3 regions of the Streptosporangium album genome follow, and region 1 is predicted to be linked to each of the others. Evidence: predicted binding sites of a transcription regulator. Region 1 holds the regulator's gene; each other region holds the start of a gene.
What was found. Region 1 encodes LexA, which represses DNA repair genes until DNA is damaged. Its sites were predicted from a motif close to TCGAACANNTGTTCGA; they were not measured.
Positions count from the first base shown of each region.

Region 2: the regulator LexA is predicted to act here: its motif matches at 3,011-3,026, upstream of recA (recombinase RecA).
Region 3: the regulator LexA is predicted to act here: its motif matches at 2,439-2,454, upstream of FHR32_RS27810 (SAV_6107 family HEPN domain-containing protein).

Region 1 is NZ_JACHJU010000001.1:611,830-616,923, reverse strand. It holds gene FHR32_RS02805 (elongation factor G) at 1-679, shown strand, start outside; gene FHR32_RS02800 (NAD(P)-dependent oxidoreductase) at 816-1,676, shown strand; gene lexA (transcriptional repressor LexA) at 1,891-2,604, opposite strand; gene FHR32_RS02790 (LysM peptidoglycan-binding domain-containing protein) at 2,939-3,208, shown strand; gene nrdR (transcriptional regulator NrdR) at 3,480-3,941, shown strand; gene FHR32_RS02780 (vitamin B12-dependent ribonucleotide reductase) at 4,027-5,094, shown strand, end outside.
Region 2 is NZ_JACHJU010000002.1:187,889-192,982, reverse strand. It holds gene rny (ribonuclease Y) at 1-499, opposite strand, end outside; gene recX (recombination regulator RecX) at 919-1,695, opposite strand; gene recA (recombinase RecA) at 1,801-2,904, opposite strand; gene FHR32_RS24340 (hypothetical protein) at 3,152-3,454, shown strand; gene FHR32_RS24335 (DUF3046 domain-containing protein) at 3,496-3,690, opposite strand; gene FHR32_RS24330 (alginate O-acetyltransferase AlgX-related protein) at 3,814-4,935, opposite strand; gene FHR32_RS24325 (MBOAT family O-acyltransferase) at 5,014-5,094, opposite strand, start outside.
Region 3 is NZ_JACHJU010000002.1:855,190-860,283, reverse strand. It holds gene bldD (transcriptional regulator BldD) at 1-398, shown strand, start outside; gene FHR32_RS27815 (PP2C family protein-serine/threonine phosphatase) at 633-1,757, shown strand; gene FHR32_RS27810 (SAV_6107 family HEPN domain-containing protein) at 1,785-2,231, opposite strand; gene FHR32_RS27805 (L,D-transpeptidase family protein) at 2,553-3,350, opposite strand; gene FHR32_RS27800 (YbaK/EbsC family protein) at 3,470-3,949, shown strand; gene FHR32_RS27795 (GNAT family N-acetyltransferase) at 4,162-4,710, shown strand; gene metF (methylenetetrahydrofolate reductase [NAD(P)H]) at 4,763-5,094, opposite strand, start outside.

The DNA.
Region 1 (5,094 bases):
CTACATCGAACGCCCGGTGGGTGCCGGGGAGGCATACGAGGAGATCAGCCGGCACGGTCACAACGAGTTCTTCGCGACCGTCGGGCTGCGGATCGAACCCGCGGCCGGACCGGGGATCACCTTCAGACGGGAGGTCGAACGCGGTTCGCTGCCGCGCCCTTTCCACCGGGCGATCGAGGACGCCGTGCGTCAAACCCTTGGACAGGGGATTTACGGCTGGGCGGTGACCGACTGCGCCGTCACCCTGACCCGGACGGGCTATGCGCCCCCGATCAGCACGGCCGGTGACTTCCGCAACCTCACCCCGCTGGTCCTGATGCGTGCGCTGGACACCGCCGGGACCCGGGTCTACGAGCCGTGCCATGCCTTCGAGGTCGAAGTCCCCTCTGATGGGCTCAGCGCCGTCACCGCGCAACTGGCCGCCCTCGGAGCGGACATCCGGGAGTCCTACGGCGACACGGAGACATGGTCGCTCAGAGGTGACATCCCCGCGCGCCAGGTGCCCGAGTTCGAGCGGCACCTGCCCGGACTGTCCCATGGCGAAGGGGTCTGGTGGTCACGGCCGTACGGCGATCGACGGGTGAGCGGGCCGGTCCCGGTACGTGAGCGGTCGGACGGCAACCCCCTCAACCGCAAGGAATATCTGCGGTATCTCGCGCGGCGCGGAACGGCTCGATGAGATCGAGGTGAGGTCGGCAGGATGCCGGGGCGCGCGGACCGCCCCGGCATCGATTAAAGGCTCTGCCTCTTTTCGTGTCCTTCCCGCGTGACCGGCGGCCGGAAGAGGAAGACAGTGGCTAGCAGAGGGAGGGGACATGCGGGTATCGGTGCTCGGTATGGGCAGCATGGGCCGGGCGATGGCCCGGCGGCTGCTCGAACACGGTCATGAGGTCACCGTCTGGAACCGGACACCCGGTAAGGCGGCGGAGGCGGTCGATGCAGGTGCGGTGGAGGCGCCCTCACCGGCGGAGGCCGCCCGAGACGCCGGCGCGGTGCTGATGTCGCTCGCCGACGACCAAGCGGTCCGTGCCGTCATGGCGCGGCTGACCGACCTCGGACCGGATCCCGGCGCGCAGGTCGTGGCGGACATGAGTACCGTCTCTCCGGACACGTCCCGCGCGCTTGCGGAGCTGGCGCCGGGGGGCCGGTTCGTGGCCGCCCCGGTTTTCGGAGGTCCGCAGGCCGTCGTCGAAGGGCAGTCCATGGGCCTGCTGGGCGGTGAACGTGGTCTCGTCGACCGGTTGGAACCCCTCTGGGCGGACCTCTTCGCCGTCCACTGGTACTGCGGGCGCGATCCGGGCAGCGCCCTGACCTTCAAGCTCCTGAACAATTATCTGATGATGGCGGGGGTCGCGGTCCTCGCCGAGGCGGTGGCGACAGGCCAGGCCGCTGGGCTCGACGAGGCGATGCTGAGGGAACTCCTCTTCCAATGGCCGACCGTCGCGACCGGCCTGCACAACCGGATCGACGACATCCTCCAGGGTGACCACCGCGGATGGTTCGCGACGCGGCTCGGTGCCAAGGATGTACGGCTCGCCGTCGAGGTCGCGGAGTCGAAGGGGCTCCGGCTGCCGATCGCCCGGCTGATCGAGCAACGCTACGAGGAAGCCGCCGAGCACGGCTGGAACGACTCCGACATAACCGCGATCGTGGAGTTGGTCCGCGCACGCAGCTGAGAGCCCGTCGGCGGCAACGCCCGGCAGGTCGTGGATGGAAGGGGGAGTGCGGGCCCGGCCGCCCGATGACGGAGGCTCCGCCGTACGGCCTCCGTAGGGCGAGCTGTGGTGGATTCGGCCCCTTCCGGCGGTGACCGCCCCGCCGCGGCGGGGCGGCCGTCGTGGGAGCGCCGGAAGGAGCGGGCACGGTGGCCCGCTCCCGCGCCGCGCCGGCTCAGAGCTTGCGCAGAACCGCTACGACCTTGCCCAGAACGGTCGCCTCGTCGCCGGGGATCGGGTCGTAGTTGGGGTTGTGCGGGACGAGCCAGACGTGGCCGTCCTTGCGCTTGAAGGTCTTGACCGTGGCCTCGCCGTCGATCATCGCGGCGACCACGTCGCCGTTGTCCGCGACGGGCTGCTGGCGGACGACCACCCAGTCGCCGTTGGCGATGGCGGCCTCGATCATCGAGTCGCCGGTCACCTGGAGCAGGAAGAGCGTGCCTTCGCCGACGAGCTGCTTGGGGAGGGCGAAGACGTCCTCGACGCTCTCCTCGGCGAGGATCGGGCCACCGGCGGCGATCCGGCCGACAAGCGGCACGTAGGCCGCGGTCGGGCGGCTGATCGGGGTCTCGTCATCACCCGTGCCGGCGGGATCCATCCACAGCGCCGGCTCTCCGGGAAGGCGGACCTCGAGCGCGCGGGGACGGTGCGGATCACGGCGCAGGTATCCCTTACGCTGCAACGCCGTCAACTGGTGCGACACGCTGGAGGTGCTGGTGAGCTGCACCGCCTCGCCGATCTCTCGCATGGAGGGCGGGTAGCCGCGCTGCTGCACCGAGTCGCGGATCACCTCAAGGATCTTCCGCTGCCTGGGGGTGAGGCCAAGGGAGTCACGCCTGCGCACCGCCAGGTCACTGACAGCCGAACCGTTCTTGTCGTGCTCGCTCATGCGATCTCCTCGCCTCCCGATCTGTGTTTCTTCCGTCGCACACGGCGACCGTACCCCTGTTGAAGATCATATTCAAACAATTGTTCGAGTCGTTCGGGAAATCAACGGCGGAGTGGTGTACAACATCGTACGGGAGTTCGATCGACATCGTGTTCGATTCGCTGATCTTTCTTCGATATGTGTTCGGCCAGGTCGAAGGCTCGGGGGGGCCATCATGAAAACGGCTGTGGCGGCGGGGGGAGCTGGGCGGGCACCCGCCCGGCGGCCCGGTCCGGCGGGGAACATCCGATACTCTGGTGCGCCTCTCCGGCTCACCAGGCGGGGGAGGGGTGTGATGGTGGCCGCTCTCGTGCTGGCCGCCTTGGGGGTGCTCTGGGTCGCCGCGCGCATCGACGCCGCCTCGGCGGTTGAGCGGAAGGGGCGCGGAGGGCTGTCGCGGGTCGTGGTCCATGGTGGCGACACGCTGTGGGGGATCGCGGACGCGGTCACCGGGGAGGGCGACCTCGCCCCGACGGTCCGCCGGATCATGGATCTCAACGGGCTGTCCGGCTCCGTGATCCAGCCGGGGACCCGGCTCTACCTGCCGGACGGCTCCCCCTCCTGAAGAGCGCTCCGGAGGGGCGACACGCCCGGCCCGTGCGAATGGGGTGCGCTGATCAGCGACTTCGCCCGGCAGGGCCTTCTCAACTTGCGTTCATGGGCCGACACTTCTACCGTTGGACCACAACATCTAGTGGCATCTTCGGCGCACTTCACCATAGATTGTGTTTCCATTACCGCATCTCGACCATTCGATATGTGCGCGAGCATCTCGGCATGGACACCGTGGACGTGGGCTGAAGGGTGGGCCGCTTGCCGGGCCAAGGAGGCGACGCGTGCACTGTCCGTTCTGTCGGCACCCTGACACGCGGGTCATCGACAGCCGGTCCACCGAGGACGGCGGGGCCATCCGCCGCAGGCGCACATGCCCGGAGTGCGGGCGCAGGTTCACCACGCAGGAGACCGTGCTGCTCATGGTCAGCAAGCGCAGCGGGGTGACCGAGCCCTTCTTCAGGGAAAAGGTGATCGCGGGCGTCCGGCGGGCATGTCAGGGACGCCCGGTCAGTGAGGACTCGCTGGCCCAGCTGGGTCAGCGGGTGGAGGAGGGCATCCGGGCGACCGGGTCGGCGGAGATCGCGGCCCACGAGGTCGGGCTGGCGATCCTGGGACCGCTCCGCGAACTGGACGAGGTGGCCTACCTGCGATTCGCCTCGGTCTACCGGAGTTTCGAGACCCTGGCGGATTTCGAGACCGAAATCATGCAGTTAAGGGCGGATCGTCCTGCCAAGCAGGGCTGAATCACACCCCGAGCGCCGGGGGACAAGGCGGCGCGTTGATGTGGTCCGACTCGAGGGCTCTGCGGAGCCCCGGAAGGGGGAAGTCATGACGGAGACGGTCAGTGGCGCAGCCGCGCGTGGGGGCAAGCGGTTGCGCAAGGGTTTGAAGATGAAGCGGATCTTCACCACTCCCGGGGTGCATCCCTATGACGAAGTGCACTGGGAGCGCCGTGACGTCGTGATGACCAACTGGCGGGACGGCTCGATCAACTTCGAGCAGCGGGGCGTGGAGTTTCCCGACTCCTGGTCGGTCAACGCCGCCAACATCGTGACCACCAAATACTTCCGTGGCGCGGTCGGCACCCCGCAGCGCGAGTGGAGCCTGAAGCAGCTGGTCGACCGGGTGGTGGGCGTCTACACCAGGACCGCGGTCGAGGAGGGCTGCTTCGCCAGTGACGAGGATGCCGAGATCTTCGACCACGAGCTCAAGCACGCTCTGGTCAACCAGGTCTTCAGCTTCAACTCGCCGGTCTGGTTCAACGTGGGGACCGCCTCGCCGCAGCAGGTCAGCGCCTGTTTCATCCTGGCCGTCGACGACCAGATGGAGTCCATCCTCGACTGGTACAAGGAAGAGGGTGTGATCTTCAAGGGCGGTTCGGGGTCCGGTGTCAACCTCTCCCGGATCCGCTCGTCGAAGGAGCTGCTCTCCAGCGGCGGTACGGCCAGCGGCCCGGTCTCCTTCATGCGCGGCGCGGACGCCTCCGCGGGCACCATCAAGTCCGGTGGCGCCACCCGCCGCGCGGCCAAGATGGTCGTCCTGGACGTGGACCACCCCGACATCGAGGAGTTCATCGAGACCAAGGCGCGCGAGGAGGACAAGGTCCGCGCGCTGCGCGACGCCGGGTTCGACATGGACCTGGGCGGCAAGGACATCGTCTCCGTCCAGTACCAGAACGCCAACAACTCCGTGCGCGTCTCCGACGAGTTCATGAACGCGGTGAAGAAGGGCGAGGAGTTCGGCCTGCGCGCCCGCCTCACCGGCGAGGTCATCGAGAAGGTCGACGCCAGGAAGCTGTTCCGCAAGATGGCGACGGCGGCGTGGGAGTGCGCCGACCCCGGCGTCCAGTACGACGACACGATCAACGACTGGCACACCAGTCCGGAGACGGGCCGT
Region 2 (5,094 bases), on a different contig from region 1:
CCACCCGCTCCAGGATGGCCTTGCGTTCCTCGGCGACCCGTTCGAGGTCCTCCCGCCGGTCTGCGAGCTGGACCTCCGTCTCGGCGAGTTTGCGTGCCCGGTCGGCCTGGCGCCCGGCCTCCTCATCGAGGCGCTGTTCGCGCTCGGCCAGCCGGTTCTCCCTGCGTTCCAGGTCGGACCGGAACTCCTTGAGCTCGTACTTCAGCACCCGGTTTTCGGCCTCGGCCTCCTTGCGCAGCCCGGCGGCCGCCTCGACGGCGGCTTCGGCCCTGCGCAGGATCTCCTCCGCGTCGCGCTGGGCCTTGACGCGGATCTCGGCGGCCTCGTGTCTGGCCTCCTCCAGCGCGGCCTGGATCTCGGCCTCCTGCTCAGGAGAGGGACCGCTCATCCTCCCGCTCACTCCACCGGTGCGACGCAGCAACACGATCAGCGCGGCTGTCATCACCACGGCAAGAACCGCAACCGCTCCCGCCAATATGACGATCACAACCGGATCCATGCGCGCTCCGCCTTCCTCGCGTCGCAGATATCAGGCACGCGAGGGGTCACACGCACGGCACGGAATGTCCAAGTGCTGGCGTCACCAGGACAGATATGAACTCAGGCCCGCCACCGCGCCGGCTGATCGCGCCGCCACGGCGTCTACCCGCATCCGTCTAGCTTGCTCGTCCGTAATTCACCGTTATGACAATCCGCACTGCGCGGAGTAACTCCTCACTGCCGTCGAGATTAGGCGTCAAAGAAGTAACGGGCAAGCAAAGAAGCCTTGGGGATCGGCTAAACATGAAGGTTGGGGTTTCTTCACTCACCATCTCCGGCAGAGCACGGTGAATCGCCGATCTCTTGATCCCATCCGGGCCTGCCGGCACGGGACAGCACTCGCCCGGACGGGCCACACGCACCATCCCGGCGTATTTCTTACTCGTCGTACGGGTAATCCGGCTCTGCCGAAAATGCGGAATTTTCCGCCTCTTCGCTCTCAAGTGCCTCACGGACCACGCGGAAGGCAAGGCCGGGACCGTATCCCTTGCGGGCGAGCATGCCGGCCAGCCTCCGCGTCCTGACCGCCGACTCCAGACCGCGGGTCGACGAGAGCTTGCGCGCCACGAGCCTGCGGGCCGTCTCCACCTCCTGCTCGGGGTCGAGCTGCTCCACCGCCTCCTTGACGGTGTCCTCAGCCACCCCGCGATGACGCAGCTCCGAGGCGAGCGCCCTGCGGGCAAGACCTCGCCCGGAGTGGCGCGAGCTCACCCATGCCGCGGCGAACGCCTCGTCGTCGATGAGCCCGACCTCGGAGAACCGCTCCAGCACGGCCTCGGCCGCCTCGTCGGGCACCTCACGCTTGCGCAGCGCCTCGGCGAGCTGGGCACGGGTGCGCGGCGCCATGGTCAGCAGCCGCAGACAGATCGCCCGCGCGACGGCCCGCGGATCCGTTGTTGGCCCCTGACTCGCCGGAGAACCATCGACCGGCCCGTCGGGCAGGCTCCCCGGAGCGGAGCTCCGGGACCGCTTACCCCCGCGCCGGGACCCACGCCCGCCCCGGCCTCGGGATTCCGCGCCAGAGCGGCCTCCCGACCCGTATCCGGAGTCGTCAGACGGGGCGGAACCGCTGCCACCGCCCGCGACGGAGTCTTCCCACGCATCAGGCTGATCCTGGCGCGAACGCCGCGACCGGCTACCTCCTCGCCTGCCCATCCCGGAGGAATCGGCCTCCGGGAGATCCGGCCAGGCCCCCCAGTCCCTTGGTCCGGCCGCGTCAGCCGGACCGGAGTCAGATCCCGTCGTCATCGGTCAACCGGCTCAGACGTCACCCGGCTTGGGAGTGGCCGCCTTGGAACCGCGACCGGATGCGGCGGCCACCGGGACGGAGGCCGGAGCCGCAGGCGGCGGGGTGGCCGGGGTGTCGAGGCGCGGGCCGATGCCGAGCTTCTCCTTGATCTTCTTCTCGATCTCGTTGGCCATGTCGGGGTGGCTCTTCAGGAAGTTACGGGCGTTCTCCTTGCCCTGCCCGAGCTGGTCGCCCTCGTAGGTGTACCAGGCGCCGGACTTGCGGACGAAGCCGTGCTCGACACCCATGTCGATCAGGCCGCCCTCACGGGAGATGCCGACGCCGTAGAGGATGTCGAAGTCGGCCACGCGGAAGGGCGGGGCCATCTTGTTCTTGACGACCTTCACCCGGGTGCGGTTGCCGACCGCCTCGGTGCCGTCCTTCAGCGTCTCGATGCGGCGGATGTCGAGGCGGACCGAGGCGTAGAACTTCAGCGCCTTTCCACCCGTCGTGGTCTCGGGCGAACCGAACATGACGCCGATCTTCTCGCGGAGCTGGTTGATGAAGATCGCGGTGGTGCCGGTGTTGTTGAGCGCGCCGGCGACCTTGCGCAGCGCCTGCGACATCAGGCGGGCCTGGAGGCCGACGTGGCTGTCGCCCATCTCGCCCTCGATCTCGGCCTTGGGCACCAGGGCCGCGACCGAGTCGATGACCAGCAGGTCGACGGCGCCCGACCGGATCAGCATGTCGGCGATCTCCAGCGCCTGCTCGCCGGTGTCGGGCTGGGAGACGAGCAGCGCGTCGGTGTCGACGCCCAGCTTCTTGGCGTATTCCGGGTCGAGGGCATGCTCGGCGTCGATGAACGCCGCGATGCCGCCGGCCTTCTGGGCGTTGGCCACCGCGTGCAGGGCGACGGTGGTCTTACCCGAGGACTCGGGACCATAGACCTCGACGATGCGGCCACGAGGGAAGCCGCCGATGCCCAAGGCCACGTCGAGGGCGATGGAGCTGGTCGGGATCACTTCGATGGGCGCGCGGGTCTCGTCACCGAGGCGCATGACAGAGCCCTTACCGAACTGACGCTCGATCTGGGCCAGCGCGGTCTCAAGCGCCTTCTCGCGGTCGTTAGCCGCCATGGGAGCCCCCTGAAGGGTCGCGGGTTGAATCGGTTGCCAGAAAGCTACGGGGTGCCACCGACATTTTCTGAACAGCACGCCACGGGTGGCGGCGTGTCCAATATAGCCGAACGACTGTTCGATCGTGGCTCAACGGCATCACGTGTTCCAGGGGCGGCGCAGGCCACAGAAGACGGCGGACCCCATCCTGGAAGCGACATTTCCGGGCGTTCCCCCAGACATGTTGTCACCGGACTGACCTGCGGTGATGCTGAAGGCAAACGATCCCGAGGTGCCCGACGTGACCACCGCGTTCGCCCGGCAACGCCTGGCCCACCTTGAGTCCCTGGCCGCCGAGCTGCCCGGCCGGGGGCTGGTGGGCCGCATGCTCGGAGCCGGAGCCCCCGTGCTCTGGGTGTGGCATCCGGACAGTGGGAGACAGACGATCGTCTTCGCCAGCCCGGCGGGGGACGGCTGGCTCTTCCTGTGGTCCCCGGACGGCCAGGAGAACACCGAGGACCCCGGGCGCGTGGCCGATCTGGTCGGGAAGCTGCTCACCGGCACGCCCTAGACCGGACACGCCGGTCGGACCGGCCCGGCGCCGACGGCCCGTCAGCGCAGCCGGGCGGGGACGTCGGACACCCCGCACACGGCCCGCCAGACTTCCTTGGCAGCGATGCCGTCGGCCAGCGCCTGGTTCACCGTCCGGCCGCCGAGATCGGCGATGACGTAGTCGCGGGCCCACGACTCCGCGTACGGGTCACCGAAGTGCAGTCTCATCCGGCTCCAGAACTCCGACAGGCGCATCCTCCAAGTGTGGCCCCTCCCCGTCGTGCTCATGACCGGCGGACTCGCGCCCGGGACGTCCCGGGCGGGCGATGGCCGCCGGGCCGGTGGCCTTCTTTTTGTGACGCAGACTCCAGTGGAGACTTATCGCAGCGCTCTGTCGATCGCGGCGAGGGTCGCGTCGTCCAGCATCTCTCCGTGCCCACCGACGAAATAGCGCTCCACCATCTCGAACACCACCGTTTCGCTTCGGGCGATCTTCTCCGCGACGTAGTCCGGTCCCGCTTTGGCGGACGCGTCACTGCGCATATAGGTCAGGTTCGCGAAGTACGGCGTCACCCACGACAGTGAGTTACGGGTGAACGAGTCACCGATGAGCAAGGTTCTGGGCTTGAACAGCGGGGCTCGGGTCGACATGTTGGCGGTGACGAACGACAGGGGCATCTGCCCGTCGTCCTGCCGGACCCGCTTCACGCCGTCTCGAACCAGTGTCCACTGGTCGATGGTCTCCTTGCGCGGTGTGCCGAGCATCGTGCCTATGTCGCCCTCCCGGACCATCTGCCCGGTCTTGACCAGCCGGGTGCCCTGTGAGAGGCCGGGGTCGAGCGCCCGAGCCAGTTCCGTGCCGTACAGCCCGCCGGAACGCTCGTTCCAGTGGCTATCGGTCCGCCAGTACGCGGAAGCGCCGGACTCCTGTTGCAACCGCTCCAGAGGCCCGCGGAGATCCATGTACCCCGGCAGGCGTGCCGCCTTCAGCGCGGCCCAGAATTCCTGCTTGCGCTTTCTCAAGCACGCCTGACCGAGGAAGCGCGCCGGCAATCTGCCGGGATACACCGTGGTCTTGTCCGGCGCCACAGTGAACACAAAGCGCCTGCCGGACTTCCGTACGATCTCGGCCAGCCTGCGCGTCCGGTTCAGAGTCTCGGTGATGCTCCAGCGTGGTCGGCACGCCTCGATCACGTCGTCTCCGAAGTAGAGCCAGCCATCGCGACCCTCGATCACACGGGGATATGTAGGTTTCTTTCCCGTGTTGTACGACGGTGACTGGCCGAATATCCCTTCGGATATGGAGACGTTGCCACGCACGGCGTACTGCCGCAACGGCAGGTGGGCCACGGCCCACGCCTCGGCCTTGGGGATGAATTCCCAGCCGTCCGACAAAGCGGGCAAGTCCGGCAGCTTCCGGTTCTCGATCTCGACGGCCCGGTCGCCCACGGCGAAGGCCAGCGCAGGCCCGAAGAAGAACAGCCCCGCCGCCAGCAGCATCGGCAGCCGCCGCGGACGGCGGACCTGGATCCGGGGAGTCGTCGGTTCGGTCTCGACAGCGGTCAACGGCGGCCTCACTCAGAACTGGTAGTACAGGAAGGGGCTGAAGGTGCCCGCGGCGACCAGCACTGCGGCATAAGGGGCGGCTACCCAGGTCAT
Region 3 (5,094 bases), on a different contig from region 1:
GACGCTGGAAGGCGGTTGTCGTCGGCTCCTACGAGCGCGGGGACCGCGCCGTAACGGTGCAGAAGCTTGCCGAGCTGGCCGACTTCTACGGGGTTCCGGTCTCGGAGCTGCTGCCGGGTGGCGCCGCCCCGAGCCCGCTCGGCCCGACACCGAAACTTGTGATCGACCTTGAGCGCCTTGCCCAGCTCCCCAAGGAGAAGGCAGGCGCCCTCGCCCGCTACGCCGCCACGATCCAGAGCCAGCGTGGTGACTACAACGGCAAGGTGCTGTCCATCCGTCAGGAGGACCTGCGCTCCCTTGCCGTGATCTACGACAAGTCCCCTACCGAGCTCACCGAGGAACTCATCACCTGGGGCGTCCTGGACCCCGAGGCACGTCGCGCCGTCGACTCCTTCTGACGGTCCGTCCGGGGTGGGCACGCCGATCGCCGGCGTGCCCGCCCCCGGCGAATCCGGCAAATCTCTCCCTCTTGCCAGAACCTCGCCCGCATCCCGCCACGGTTGACGATCCCTGTGGTAGGAAAAGGCAGACATGGCATTTAACGAGATGTGGTGGACATGGCAGGGGGAGAGGATCGGCATGATCACTCTCGAACGCGCCCGCAGAGCCGTCTTGACACTTTCAAGGCGCTGTTGGGATCGACCAAGACCCGTGCCTTCCTGAGACTGCTGACCTCCGTCGGAGGCAGCAGGACCCAGGACACCCTGAAGCTCCTGCCCTTCATCGTCATGGCCGTGGTGGCCCTGATCGACTTCGGCTCCGGCCCGACGGCCGGCCTCCTGCCGCTGCTCGCCCTCGGCCCGGCCTTCGCCAGCGTGGCCTGCGGGCTGGCCAGGACCACGGTGGTCGGCGTCGTCGCCCTGGCACTGTGCTTCGCGCTCGGGCGCTACAACGAGATCCTGTGGACGCCCCGCACCAACATCACCGCGCTCGCCATCCTCGGCGTCACCGTGGCCAGCGTGCTGGCCAGCGCCGGCCGGCTCCGCCACGAGCGCCAGCTCGCCGACGTCCGCTCGGTGGCCGAGGTCGCCCAGCGCGTGCTGCTGCGACCGGTCCCGCGCCGCGCCGGACCCGGGATCGGCGTCGCCGTCTCCTACACCTCCGCCACCGCGGAGGCCAGGATCGGCGGTGACCTGTATGAGGTCGTCGCCACCCCGCACGGGGTCCGGATCATCGTGGGAGACGTCCAGGGCAAGGGCCTGGAGGCGGTGGAGACCGCGGCGGTGGTGCTCGGCGCCTTCCGGGAGGCGGCTCACGACGAGGCCAAGCTCCAGGGAGTGGTGACCCGGCTGGAGAACGCCCTGACCCGTGAGCTGTCCGGAGAGCAGTTCGTCACCGCGATCCTGGCCGAGATCACCGGGGGGACCTCCATCACCTTGATCAACTGTGGCCACCCGTCGCCCATGGTGCTCAGCGCCGACTCCACGCAGTGGTTCGCCGATCCTCCGGACGAGGCGCTCCCCCTGGGCATGGGCTCGCTGAAGGCCAGCGATCCGGTGCCGTACCAGATCCCCTTCGAGCCGGGCGACCAGGTGCTCTTCTACACCGACGGGGTCATCGAGGCGCGTAACGGAACAGGGGACTTCTATCCCCTTCCCACCAGGGCCCACCTGTTGAACGGCGCCGATCCGCAGCTCTCCCTGGACGCGCTCCGCGCCGACCTGCTACGGCACGTGGGCCGTCCGCTGGGCGACGACGCCGCCATGCTCCTGCTGCGTCGCCGCGCGGCCCATCCGACCGCCTCCTCGGCGGCCTGATCGGCCGGATGCGCGGGCCGGCCGCGTCTAGCCGGCCAGGGGGACGCGACCGGGCAGCATGGGCTGGGTGGGCACGCCCAGCAGCTTCTCCACCGTGGTGACGAACCGCTCCGCCTCGGAGATCAGCTCCTCGGCGTCCCGCGCCGACACCACGCGGGTCATCCCCGCCTCGGCCGAGGCCCGCTTGGTCGCGCTCATCTCGAAATAGGGCGCCCAGTCGGCGAGCCGTGGCTCGGCCTCGGGCAGCAGCTCCCAGGCGCTGCGCAGCCGGCGCCTGCGGCCGTCCATGGGGCGCGGCCGTGCGGCCAGGATGGCGGCGGCGGCCCTGAGCGCCGCCAGGTGGGCGGCGACGTAACGGGTGGCGGGGGTCCGGGCGGCGGCCGCCTCCTCCAGGCAGTCACGCGCGTCGGTCAGGTGCGCCCGCGCCGTGGGCGACAACCGGGGCCCGCCGGAATCGCTGAGCCGAGGGGTCATGTGCTTCAGCCTCCTAGGTCACAAGCGGCTCCCGGCGTTTTCGCCGGTGATGTCAACACTTGCAGACCCCACCGACAAATCCGCCGGGTGGCCGGACGAGGAGCTTCCCCTCTCCCCGTCCGCCCCGACCTGGCCCGATCGCCTGTGGCGACGAGGCGGACACGATCGGCCACCCTGGACGTGATCCGCGAGTCTCACGTCATTACATCGAACATAAATTCGATCACTCATAGTGTCAAGTAAGGCGACGGACGGAGGCCCGGCCCTCCGGAAACGGCAAGGCCCCGGGAGATCATGATCTCCCGGGGCCTTCACCTGTGACTATCGGACGAACTTACCTCTCACGTGCACCGGGACGCCCTTGCCCAGCAGGCCGGGGAGCACCGACGCCACGTTCATGGGGAGCCGGACGCAGCCGTGCGAGGCGGGAGCCAGCGGCACCGACAGCGCGCCGTGGAAGGCGATGCCGCCGTTGAAGAAGATCGGGTTGTAGAGCTGGCCGAGATAGGACTTGTGCCAGCCGTCCCTGCGCCAGGTCGTCTTGTAGTCGCCCGTCGGCGTACGGGCGTCGCCGCAGAACCGCTGCACCTTGCCGCCCCAGTTCGCCGTCTCGCAGTACGGGATCCCGCTGCCGGAGGAGGTGTGGCTGATCAGCTTCACCCGGCCGTTGACGTAGAGGACCATCACCTGCGTGGTGAGGTTCATCTCGACCCGGGTCGGCTTGCCGTTGGGCACCAGCACCTTGGGCGCCTTCGGGGCCTCCAGGGCGTTCCACGTCCTGCGCGCCACGGTGCTGGTCGGTGTGATGCCGTTGACCTTCTGGAAGGCCCAGACCGCGGCCTGGGTGGCCCCGCCGTACCGGCCGTCGAGCTTGCCGGGCACATAGCCGAGCTCCTTCAACCGCGTCTGCAGCATCTGGACCGCGGCGCCCTTGGCGCCGATCTTGAGCGTTTTGCCGGGTGCGGCGAACGCGGCCGCCCCCGCGGCCTTCACCGCGACGGCCGGCGGCGCCGCGGTGACGGTCTGGGCGCTCGCGGCCCCGGAAAGGCCGAGAGAAGAGAGAAGCACGGCCCCCGCCGTCATGAGCGCGGCCACTCCGAGCCGCCGTTCAACCCCCACCTAAAATCATCCCCTCATATCACCGATGCTCGGACCAAGGGACCATAGCGCACGGATCACGCTTATCTGCCATCAGTAATGAAGCGGCAATCAATGGTCAACCTGTTTAGAGTGACCCCGTGCCAGAAAAGTTGCATCCCAATGTCGAGAAGGTCGCCGCCGTCCTGGGCGAGCACGGAGTCACCGGCGAGATCGTCGTGTTCGCGGAGGCCGCGCCGACCGCCGCGACCGCCGCAGCGCAGCTTGGCTGCGAGGTCGGCGCCATCGCCAACAGCCTGGTCTTCGACGCCGACGGAGCCCCGCTTCTCGTCCTCACCAGCGGCGCCCACCGGGTGGACACCGATCTGATCGCCGAACGGGTGGGCGCGGCGAAGGTCAAGCGGGCCGCCCCCGACTTCGTGCGCGCCACCACCGGTCAGGTCATCGGCGGCGTCGCCCCGGTCGGCCACCCCGCCCCGCTCAGGACGCTGGTCGACACCTGGCTCGACAGGCACCCGGTCGTCTGGGCTGCCGCGGGCCATCCGCACACGGTCTTCCCCACCTCCTTCGCCGAGCTCGTCCGCCTCACCGCCGGCACCCCGGTGGACGTGGAGCGCTGACCGCCGTCCGGCCCCCGCTCCGCGGGGGCCGGCGTCCACGGTCCCGGCGTCCGGGACGGAGAGGCGAGGGACACGCCCGTCCCCCCTCCCGAGCCGGCATCTCTCGGGCCCGAAGGGGATGAAGGCACCCAAAGGTCGAACGAGACATACCAAACGCCACTTATGTACCTTTCACCGGCCAGGTCGATGTCCGCCCTGCTAGGGTGCATGGGGTGATCGGACTGCGACAGGTCGGCCCCGGGGAGTTCGCCGCCCGGCTGGACGCGGTCCTGGAGATCTACACCGCCGCGATGGCCCCTCCCGCCGACCAGCTCTCCGGCCGAAAGACGATCATGGGAAACCATGCCGTCCACCCGGGCTTCACCTGCCTGTTCGCCGAGCGGCCCGACGGGATGCCGGTGGGTCTGGCCTACGGCTTCCACGGGGTCCCCGGGCAGTGGTGGCACGACGTCGTCCACCAGGCCATGGCGGAGCGGTACGGCGAGGGCAGCGCGCGCGGCTGGCTCGGCGACGCCCTGGAGCTCGCCGAGATCCACGTCCACCCCGACTACCAGGGCAAGGGCATCGGCCGGACGCTGGTCACGGGCATGTGCGCCGGCCGCCCGGAACGCACCGCCGTACTGTCCACCCGCGACCAGCCCACCGCGGCCCGGCATCTCTACCGCAGTGCCGGTTTCGTGGACCTTCTCACCCAGTTCGTCTTCCCGGGCGGCTACGAGCGCTATGCGATCCTCGGGGCGGTGCTCCCGCTGCGCGGGTAGCGGCGGGGACCGGTCGCCGCGCCGCCGTGCACGGCGGCGCGGCAGGTCGGCTCTACGCGGGCAGGAAAGCGGCCTTCGGGGCGACGTCGAGGGCCTGGAAGACCTCACGGGTCGCGCTGGAGCGGTTGAAGGTGATGAAGTGGATTCCGGGCACGCCCTCGTCGAGCAGGGTCTGGCAGAGCTCCGCGGCGTGCTCGATGCCCAGCCGGCGCACGGCGGCCGGATCGTCGGCGACGGCCTCGAACCTCGCCGCCACATCCGCCGGGAACGGCGCGCCGGAGAGCTGCTCGGACCGGGCGATCGTGCTCAACTGGGTGACCGGCATGATGCCGGGGATGATCGGGGTGTCGCAGCCCCTGGCCGCCACCCGGTCGCGCAGCCGCA